Regions from separate parts of the Pseudarthrobacter sp. rb genome, predicted to be linked through region 1. Evidence: riboswitches for the same ligand, from Rfam matches in the RefSeq annotation. Region 1 holds a riboswitch; the other holds the start of a gene.

Region 1 (4,159 bases):
TCGAAAAGCTCCGTGGGGAACGGGCCGGCACCAACGCGGGTGGTGTAGGCCTTGATGATGCCGATGGAGCGGGAGATGCGGGTGGGCCCGATGCCGGAACCCACCGACGCGCCGCCGGCGGTCGGGTTGGAGGAGGTCACGAACGGGTAGGTGCCGTGGTCGACGTCCAGGAACGTTGCCTGGCCGCCCTCCATCAGGACTACCTTGCCCTCGTCCAGCGCGGAGTTCAGGACCAGGGTGCTGTCGATGACCAGGGGGCGGAGCCGCTCGGCGAAGGACAGGAAGTACTCCACGATCTCGTCCACCACAACGCTGCGGCGGTTGTAGACCTTGACCAGGAGTTCGTTCTTCTGGCGCAGCGAGCCTTCCACCTTCTGGCGGAGGATGGATTCGTCGAAGACGTCCTGGACGCGGATGCCCAGCCGTGCCACCTTGTCCATGTAGGCGGGGCCGATGCCGCGGCCGGTGGTGCCGATGGCGCGGCTGCCGAGGAAGCGTTCGGTCACCTTGTCCAGCACCTGGTGGTACGGGGCCACCAGGTGGGCGTTGGCGGAGACCCGCAGTTTTGAGGTGTCGGCGCCGCGCGCCTGGAGTCCGTCGATTTCTTGGAAGAGGGCCTCAAGGTTCACCACGCAGCCGTTGCCGATGATGGGAACAGCGTTGGGGCTGAGAATGCCGGCCGGCAGCAGCTTGAGTTCGTACTTTTCACCGCCTACGACGACGGTGTGCCCGGCGTTGTTGCCGCCGTTGGGCTTGACGACGTAGTCAACACGGCCGCCCAGCAGGTCGGTGGCCTTGCCTTTTCCTTCGTCGCCCCACTGGGCTCCTACGATCACAATTGCTGGCATGGGATCCTCCCCCATTCGTTCGGACTGCCCGGTCCTGCCACCAGGTGGCGGGCCCATGCAGCGCCGTTCATGAGAATGCCCCGAACATACCGGCCTTCGCACAGCCGCAGCACGGCGCAGCGAAGCAAGAGTTCCGGGGCTCTTACCACCCAAGTTTAGCCGATAGGGCACTTTGTCCACTGTTGTGGCCCGCCGCGGCCCTTTCTGCCAAAAGGCCGCGGCGGCCGGTGCCGTCTACTCGTCCTCAGCCTCCCCGGCGGGCCGGGACGTCTGTTCGGCGAGCGTGTTCCAGAAGGAGGTGTCGGCGTCGGCAATGGACCCGTCCGCGATGGCCGCGGCCGTGGAGGTCAGCGTGGTGACGGTCTGCTTGATCAGGTAGCCGTTGCTGCGCTGCCCGAGTGCATAGCCGTCCAAATAGTGGTCCGACATGCCGCGCATCTCGAAGAGCAGGGTGGCGATGCCGTACTCCACGGAGATGCCGTTGCGGCTGATGGTTTCGGTACTGCCGCCCTGGTACTTGCCCAGGTGTCCCCAGCCGGTGGAGTCGACGTTGTTGAAGACCACCGCGCCGAGCTGCTTGGATTTTTCGACGACGGCGGGGTCGGCGTTGGGGGTGGTGGGGTACAGGATGGAACCGGATACCAGCTTGCCGTCACGCTCCGCCCGGGTGCCCTGGTGGTGCAGGTCGATCATGTAGTCGATCCGGTATTTGCGCATGACGTTGTTGTGCAGCGCCTGGGTCTCCGGCTGGATCTTGGCCACATGGTCGCGGTTCAGGTCCACGCCCTCGGCGTTGTAGCGGGTGAGGTGGCGGTCCCCTTTGGCAAGGTAATTGTCCAGGGAGAAGTTCACGTCCCCCATGGCGCCGTCCGCATTGAGCATGGGCACCACCAGGATGTTCACACCTTTGAGGATGTCCGCGGATTTGCCGGTCGCCAGGTGCTTGATGAACTCCATGGCGCCCTCGGTGGTGAGCTGCTCGTTTCCATGCTGCTGGGTCAGGTACAGGATGGTGGGCTTGGCCGGGTCCGAAATGTACTTGACCAGGTGGATGTCGCGCCCCTTGATCGTCTGCCCGATGACCTCCAGCTCCATTGCCGGCTGGCGCGCGTCCTGGTCCTTCAGGAACGAGACCATCTGTTTGTACGTGGCGAGCTTGGACGTGGTGATCTGGCCGTTGCCGTCGTAGTTGGGGCCTTCGCCTACCGCGTGTGCCAGCGGGGCGGGTCCTGCGACGACGGCCAGCGCCAGGGCGCCGGAGACGGCGAAGGTCCCGAAATTTGCCAGGGATTTCTTCACAGTGCGTTACCTCTTTCGAGTGCATCGGGGTGCGCCGGCCAGCTCCGTCGCGGGCAGCGGCATGTGACCTCAGCCAACCAAGCTTAACGAAACCTGTCAATAACCTGAACAAAGGCTGTAAGCATGTTTTCGGCAGGGAAGCTTCAGACGCGACCTGTCGCGACATAAAGCGGAGCAGACTTGCCCCGGGGCAGGCCCATCTGGATTTATGTGAGAGTGAACCATCCGGAGCGGCCGAGAGACCTGGCTCGATGACGCCGCAGCAACCACGGTCCCGCAGGATTCCTGCCGGCCGAAGGTGCTACTGCCAGGACCGATGGAAAGGAAGATTCCAGCATGTCCCTGAACACCGACCACATCCGCGTCACCCACGCAGGATCGTTGCCCCGCACCCCGGAACTCATCGCGGCCAACGCCGCCAAGGAAACCGACGGCGTCACCCCTGAGTTCCTGGAACTCCTGGAGGCCTCCGTGGTGGAGGTGGTCCAGCGCCAGAAGGACCTCGGCATCGACATTCCCAACGACGGCGAATACGGGCACACGATGTCCAGTTCCGTGGACTACGGTGCCTGGTGGAACTACTCCTTCGCACGGCTGGGCGGCCTGGAGCCGACGAATGTGGACCGCTGGGCCGATGCGCAGGTGCACCGCTCTTCCCCCGGCAACATCGTCCTGACCTCCTTCCCGGACCGGCGGGACCGGCAGGCGTTCAACGAGGCCTACAACGATCCCTCGTCGGGCATCCTGTCCCACCGCAAGAGCGTCACGCAGCCCAAGATCGCCGGACCCCTGACCTACACGGGCCAGGACCTGGTGGCGTCGGACATCAGGAACCTGAAGACCGGCCTCGCCGCCGCCGGGTTGTCGGACGGCTTCGTAGCGTCCCTCTCCCCCGGCTCCTGCGCCCGTGTGGCCAACGAGTACTACACGTCGGATGAGGAACTCGTCTACGCGTGCGCGGATGCCATGCGGGAGGAATACAAGGCGATCATCGATGCCGGCCTCACGGTGCAGCTCGATGATCCGTCCCTGGCCGAGAGCTGGGACCAGATCAATCCCGAGCCATCCCTGGAGGACTACCTGAAGTTCATCCAACTGCGCGTCGAGGCCACCAACTGGGCCCTCCGCGACCTGCCCCAGGAACAGATCCGGCTGCACGTCTGCTGGGGTTCCTGGCACGGCCCGCACACCACGGACATCCCGTTCGCCGACATCATCGGCTCGGTGCTGCAGGTCAACGCCGGCGCTTACTCCTTCGAAGCGGCCAACGTCCGCCACGAACACGAATGGCGGGTATGGGAGGACACCAAGCTCCCCGAGGGCAAGGTGATCATCCCGGGCGTCGTCTCGCACGCCACCAATGTGGTGGAACACCCGGACCTGGTGGCAGACCGCATTGTCCGCTTTGCCGACGTCGTGGGCCGCGAGAATGTCATCGCCTCCACCGACTGCGGCCTGGGCGGCCGGGTCCACCCGCAGATCGCCTTCGCCAAGCTGGAGGCCCTCGGGGAGGGCGCCCGCCGGGCCACCAGCCGCCTCTGGTAGCTGCGGGAGGCGAAGCAAAAACCCGCCGGTTCCGTGCCCTGGCTGAATCAGGTGCACGGGACCGGCGTTTCGTTTCCCGGGGCTTGCTAAACTGGGTAAGGCCGACCAGGAATCGGCCCACCCCAATCAACCGCCGCTGATGTGTCGCGCCCCCGCGTGCCCATTTCCGTGGCGGCAGCAACGCCAATCCCCGCAGGAGAACCAGCACTTCATGACAGCCCTGGCACCCGAAACATTCCACGAACAGCTCATGAGCCGCCGCTACGACCCCAGCGTTGCTGCCGTTAACGAGCTGTGTGATTCCCTTCGGGAGACCAAGCCCGGAACCGTGGTCCCCTACGTGGATCCCATGCACGACGTGGAGGAATGCCGCATCATCAGCCTGTTCTCCAACATTGGCGAGGCGGACCCGTCCGGGTTCATCACCGCCGGGGACCAGGATGCCGCGACCCGCATGCTTGGCCTGC
Region 2 (4,159 bases), on a different contig from region 1:
CCCGGGGAGGTAGAGGGAGACCCAGGCCATGCCGTCCCGGTCGGGGTGTATTCCATCCGCCGGTCAGCCGCCCCCTTGGCGTGCCGCTTCTCGATCGAGTCAGGGTGGTGGCGTTCCCGCCAGCCACGGACCTTGGCCCGGAACCGGGACGGGACGAGCTCACCGGGGGCCGCGCCGCGGGCGGGGTTGGGTGCATCGGGGTCGAAGAAGTGCGCCACCAGAGAGGCCGCGCCCTCGGAGGTGAGGCCTTCGGTTTCGTCGGCGATGATCTTCGCGTGCTGCCAGGACAACACGCCGGCGGCCAGTGCGTCCATGACGGGTGGCAGGGAACAGATCCGCCGCGACTGCTCCACCAAAGCGCCCGCGGCCGCGGAACTGATGGTCAGGACTCCCGCGATCTCCTCCACCACGGACATGTCCGCGTAAGCGCGGTCCTGGATTGAGGCGTCCGGCGGCGTCATCGCCTCCTGGAACTCCACTGCCTCAGCGGCGTCCCATGCCTTCACCGCTGCAAGTTGTGCTTCCAGGCGGGACGCGGCTTCCAGGCGTTCCAGCCGGATCTCATACCGCCGCTGCAACACATCACCGGCACCGACATGAGCGCCGGAAGCCAGGGAAGCGTCCTCTTCCTCCAGCGCATCGAGGGCAGCAACAGAGGCATGAATACCCTCCAACGCCACCGCAACACCATCGCTGATTTCCATAGCAACATCATCCGACGAGGCACTGACATTCAAAGTGTTGGCCGTTTTAGTTGACACCGCCCGGGACTCCCGACCCGGCAGCCACTTAAACGAATTCGGCCGCCATTGGGTGGTGACGCCGTTGTCACCACCCAATGGCGGCCGAAGCTTGCCTGGGCGCAACCCAGGAACCTCCCGGACCGGGCCGGACAGGCGGGAGGGAGGAGCGTCAGATAGTGACGGCCCCGTTGGCGGTCTCAAAGGTGACCGAGAGGATGCCCGGGGTCCCGTGCGGGGCGACCCATTCGACCGCAACGTCCTCGAGCGGCTTCTCCACCGGCTCACCCAGCCACTCGGTGACGCGCGAGGCGGAACCGGCGATGGTCAGGCAGCTCATCTTGAGGTTGCTCTCGTACGCATTGGACGGGTGGAGCGATGGATCGCCCTCCCACTTGAGCATGTACGGGACCTGGGGATCGGCGATGAGGCCCAGGATGCCAATCTGCTTCCAGACCAGCTCGCGGCCGTCCGGGAATTTGCGGTTGCCGTTCACGGCGGCGCGGCCCAGGCGTTCCTCGAAGGGGGCGAGGTCGTCCACTTCGACGCACCAGCCCATCCACCCGCCACCGGCAGCGGAACGGGCACGCACTGCCTGCCCGAAGGGTGCCTTGTCCGATGCCGGGTGGTCCAGTACCTCGACAACTTCGAGGTACTTGTGCCCGGCGAGCGGAATGATCATATTTCGGGTTCCGAAGCGGGGGTGTACGCCACCCTTCACTGCCTCAACGCCGAGGGCAGTTGCAATACGTTCGGTAGTGGCCGCGAGGCCATCGTGTTCACAGGCGTAAGAGACGTGATCCATGCGCATGCGAACATCTTGGCACTTTGTGATCCGGCTCTCAGCTAAGGGTGCCCTTACTAGCATTTGTCGTGCGCGGCGCCCCGGTACCGGAGCCAACAGGGGCGCCGGAAGACCATGTTCGTCACAATGCTGTCCACAGCGGCTGTCCGGTTCCTAGACTGGGCCCAGGTCATGAGTGCCAGCGACAAGCCCCGGCTCGCTGGCCGGCAACCCTCCATCCGCGGTGGGGTGCCCCGGGTGAGGACCTGGCTCTCCGGCAACAGCCGGGAGCAAGCGCGGCCCGTACTGCCGGTGAGCATGCCGGGCCCATGTCAAAGGAGATTTGGATGTCCAACGGATGGTCCTTCGAAACCCGCCAGATCCATGCAGGCCAAACGGCGGACAGCGCCACGGGTGCCCGCGCCCTGCCCATCTACCAGACCACGTCATTCGTGTTCCCCAGCGCTGAAAGCGCTGCCAACCGTTTTGCCCTGGCTGAACTTGCGCCCATCTACACCCGCATTGGCAACCCAACCCAGGACGCCGTCGAGCAACGGATTGCCAGCCTCGAAGGAGGCCTGGCCGCGCTGCTGCTGAGCTCCGGGCAGGCCGCGGAAACCTTCGCTGTCCTGAACATCGCCGAGGCAGGCGACCACATCGTGGCCAGCCCCAGCCTTTACGGCGGAACCTACAACCTGTTCGCCCACACGCTGAAGAAGTTCGGCATCTCGGTGACCTTCGTAGCCGATCCGGACAACCTGGACCAGTGGCGCGATGCCGTCCAGCCCAACACCAAGCTCTTCTTCGGTGAAGTGGTCTCCAACCCGCGCCAGGACGTCCTGGACATCGAGGGCATCTCCCAGGTGGCCCACCAGGCGGGCGTGCCCCTGATCGTGGACAACACCCTTTCAACCCCCTACCTGATCCGCCCGCTGGAGTGGGGAGCAGACATTGTGATCCACTCGGCCACCAAATACCTTGGCGGCCACGGCTCCGCCATCGCCGGTGTCATCGTCGATTCCGGCAAGTTCGATTTCGGCAAGGATCCGGAACGGTTCCCCGGCTTCAACACCCCGGACCCGACGTACAACGGCCTGGTCTACGCACGCGACCTCGGTGAAGGCGGCGCGCTCGGCGCCAACCTCTCCTACATCCTCAAAGCCCGGGTGCAGTTGCTGCGCGACCTGGGCTCGGCCGTCTCGCCCTTCAACGCGTTCCTGATTTCCCAGGGCCTGGAGACGTTGAGCCTGCGGGTGGAGCGCCACGTTGCGAACGCCACGGAAGTGGCGCGCTGGCTGGAGGCAAGGGACGACGTCGAATCCGTCGCCTACGCGGGTCTTCCCTCCAGCCCCTGGTACGAGCGTGGCCGCAAGTACGGACCCAAGGGGACGGGCGCCGTCGTGGCCTTCAACCTGGTCGGCGGGGCAGAGGCGGGCAAGCGCTTCGTCGACGCCCTGGAGCTGCATTCCCACGTGGCCAACATCGGCGACGTCCGCTCCCTGGTCATCCACCCGGCGTCGACCACGCACAGCCAGCTTTCGCCGGAGCAGCAGGTTGTAGCCGGCGTTCACCCGGGCCTGGTCCGGCTTTCCGTCGGCCTGGAGCACATCGACGACATCCTCGCCGACCTGGAGGCAGGCTTCCGGGCCGCCAAGGGCGCCAACCAGTAGCCCCAAACACGATGACGCAGCATGTGCCGGCCGGCAAGCCGGGAAGTCACAACCAGTCATACTCTTGGCCTGGAGTGGGGGGTGTTTCGTACACTCGAACCAGGTCATGAGTGCCAGTGACAGCCCCGGCTTGCTGGCCGGCAACCCTCCATCCGCGGTGGGGTGCCCCGGGTGAGGACCTGGCCTGCCGGTCAGACGACGGCAGGCAAGCGCGTAGAAGAGGTCTTGCCATGACGGTTACCGTCGCCCGAACCACCATTCCCGAACATGGAATTGTCCGTTACGCCTCCATCGGGGGACTGGAACTCGAGGCCGGGGGATACCTCCCGGATGTCACCCTGGCCTATGAAACCTGGGGGACGCTCAACGCGGACGCCAGCAACGCCATCCTGATCGAGCACGCGCTGACCGGCAGCACCCATGTGACCCGCGGCGACACCGACGAAGAAGGCTGGTGGGAACAGCTGGCCGGCCCCGGCGCTCCCGTGGACACGGACCGCTTCTTCGTGGTGTCCATCAACATTGTTGGTGGCTGCTACGGATCCACCGGCCCGTCATCCCCCGCGCCTGACGGAAAGCCCTGGGGCTCCAGGTTTCCCCTCGTCACGCTGCGCGACAGCACTGTTGCTGAAGCCAGGCTGGCGGACCAGCTGGGCATCAAGAGCTGGTTCGCCGTCCTTGGCGGGTCGATGGGCGGCGCCCGCGCCCTGGAATGGGCGGTGACCTACCCGGAGAGGGTGCAGCGCTGCGCCGTGATCTCCGTGGGAGCCGCCAGCACTGCCGAACAGATTGCTTTCGCGCAGGCCCAGACGCTGGCCATCCGGCAGGACCCCAACTTCAACGGCGGGGACTACTACGGCGGTCCGTGTCCGGAAGACGGGCTGGCACTTGCCCGGCGCATCGCCCACATCACCTACCGGTCGGCCGCGGAACTGGAAGGCCGCTTTGGCCGGGCACCCCAGGCG

Evidence for each region. A riboswitch is a leader RNA that binds a small molecule or an ion and turns the genes downstream of it on or off. The one in region 1 is predicted to bind S-adenosylmethionine.
Region 2: it holds a riboswitch for S-adenosylmethionine, as region 1 does, so the genes downstream of both, ACWRN3_RS01835 (bifunctional o-acetylhomoserine/o-acetylserine sulfhydrylase) here and ACWRN3_RS17100 (cobalamin-independent methionine synthase II family protein) in region 1, are expected to answer to the same signal.

The regions. Positions count from the first base shown of each region.
Region 1 covers NZ_JBWJAR010000014.1:62,324-66,482, forward strand. Annotated here, with positions in the region: gene ACWRN3_RS17090 (adenylosuccinate synthase) at 1-848, opposite strand, end outside; gene ACWRN3_RS17095 (M14 family zinc carboxypeptidase) at 1,083-2,147, opposite strand; SAM riboswitch class I at 2,366-2,470, shown strand; gene ACWRN3_RS17100 (cobalamin-independent methionine synthase II family protein) at 2,484-3,692, shown strand; gene ACWRN3_RS17105 (uracil-DNA glycosylase family protein) at 3,904-4,159, shown strand, end outside.
Region 2 covers NZ_JBWJAR010000001.1:427,752-431,910, forward strand. Annotated here, with positions in the region: gene ACWRN3_RS01820 (HNH endonuclease signature motif containing protein) at 1-30, opposite strand, end outside; gene ACWRN3_RS01825 (hypothetical protein) at 241-426, shown strand; gene ACWRN3_RS01830 (VOC family protein) at 913-1,551, opposite strand; SAM riboswitch class IV at 1,713-1,827, shown strand; gene ACWRN3_RS01835 (bifunctional o-acetylhomoserine/o-acetylserine sulfhydrylase) at 1,872-3,194, shown strand; SAM riboswitch class IV at 3,297-3,412, shown strand; gene metX (homoserine O-acetyltransferase MetX) at 3,425-4,159, shown strand, end outside.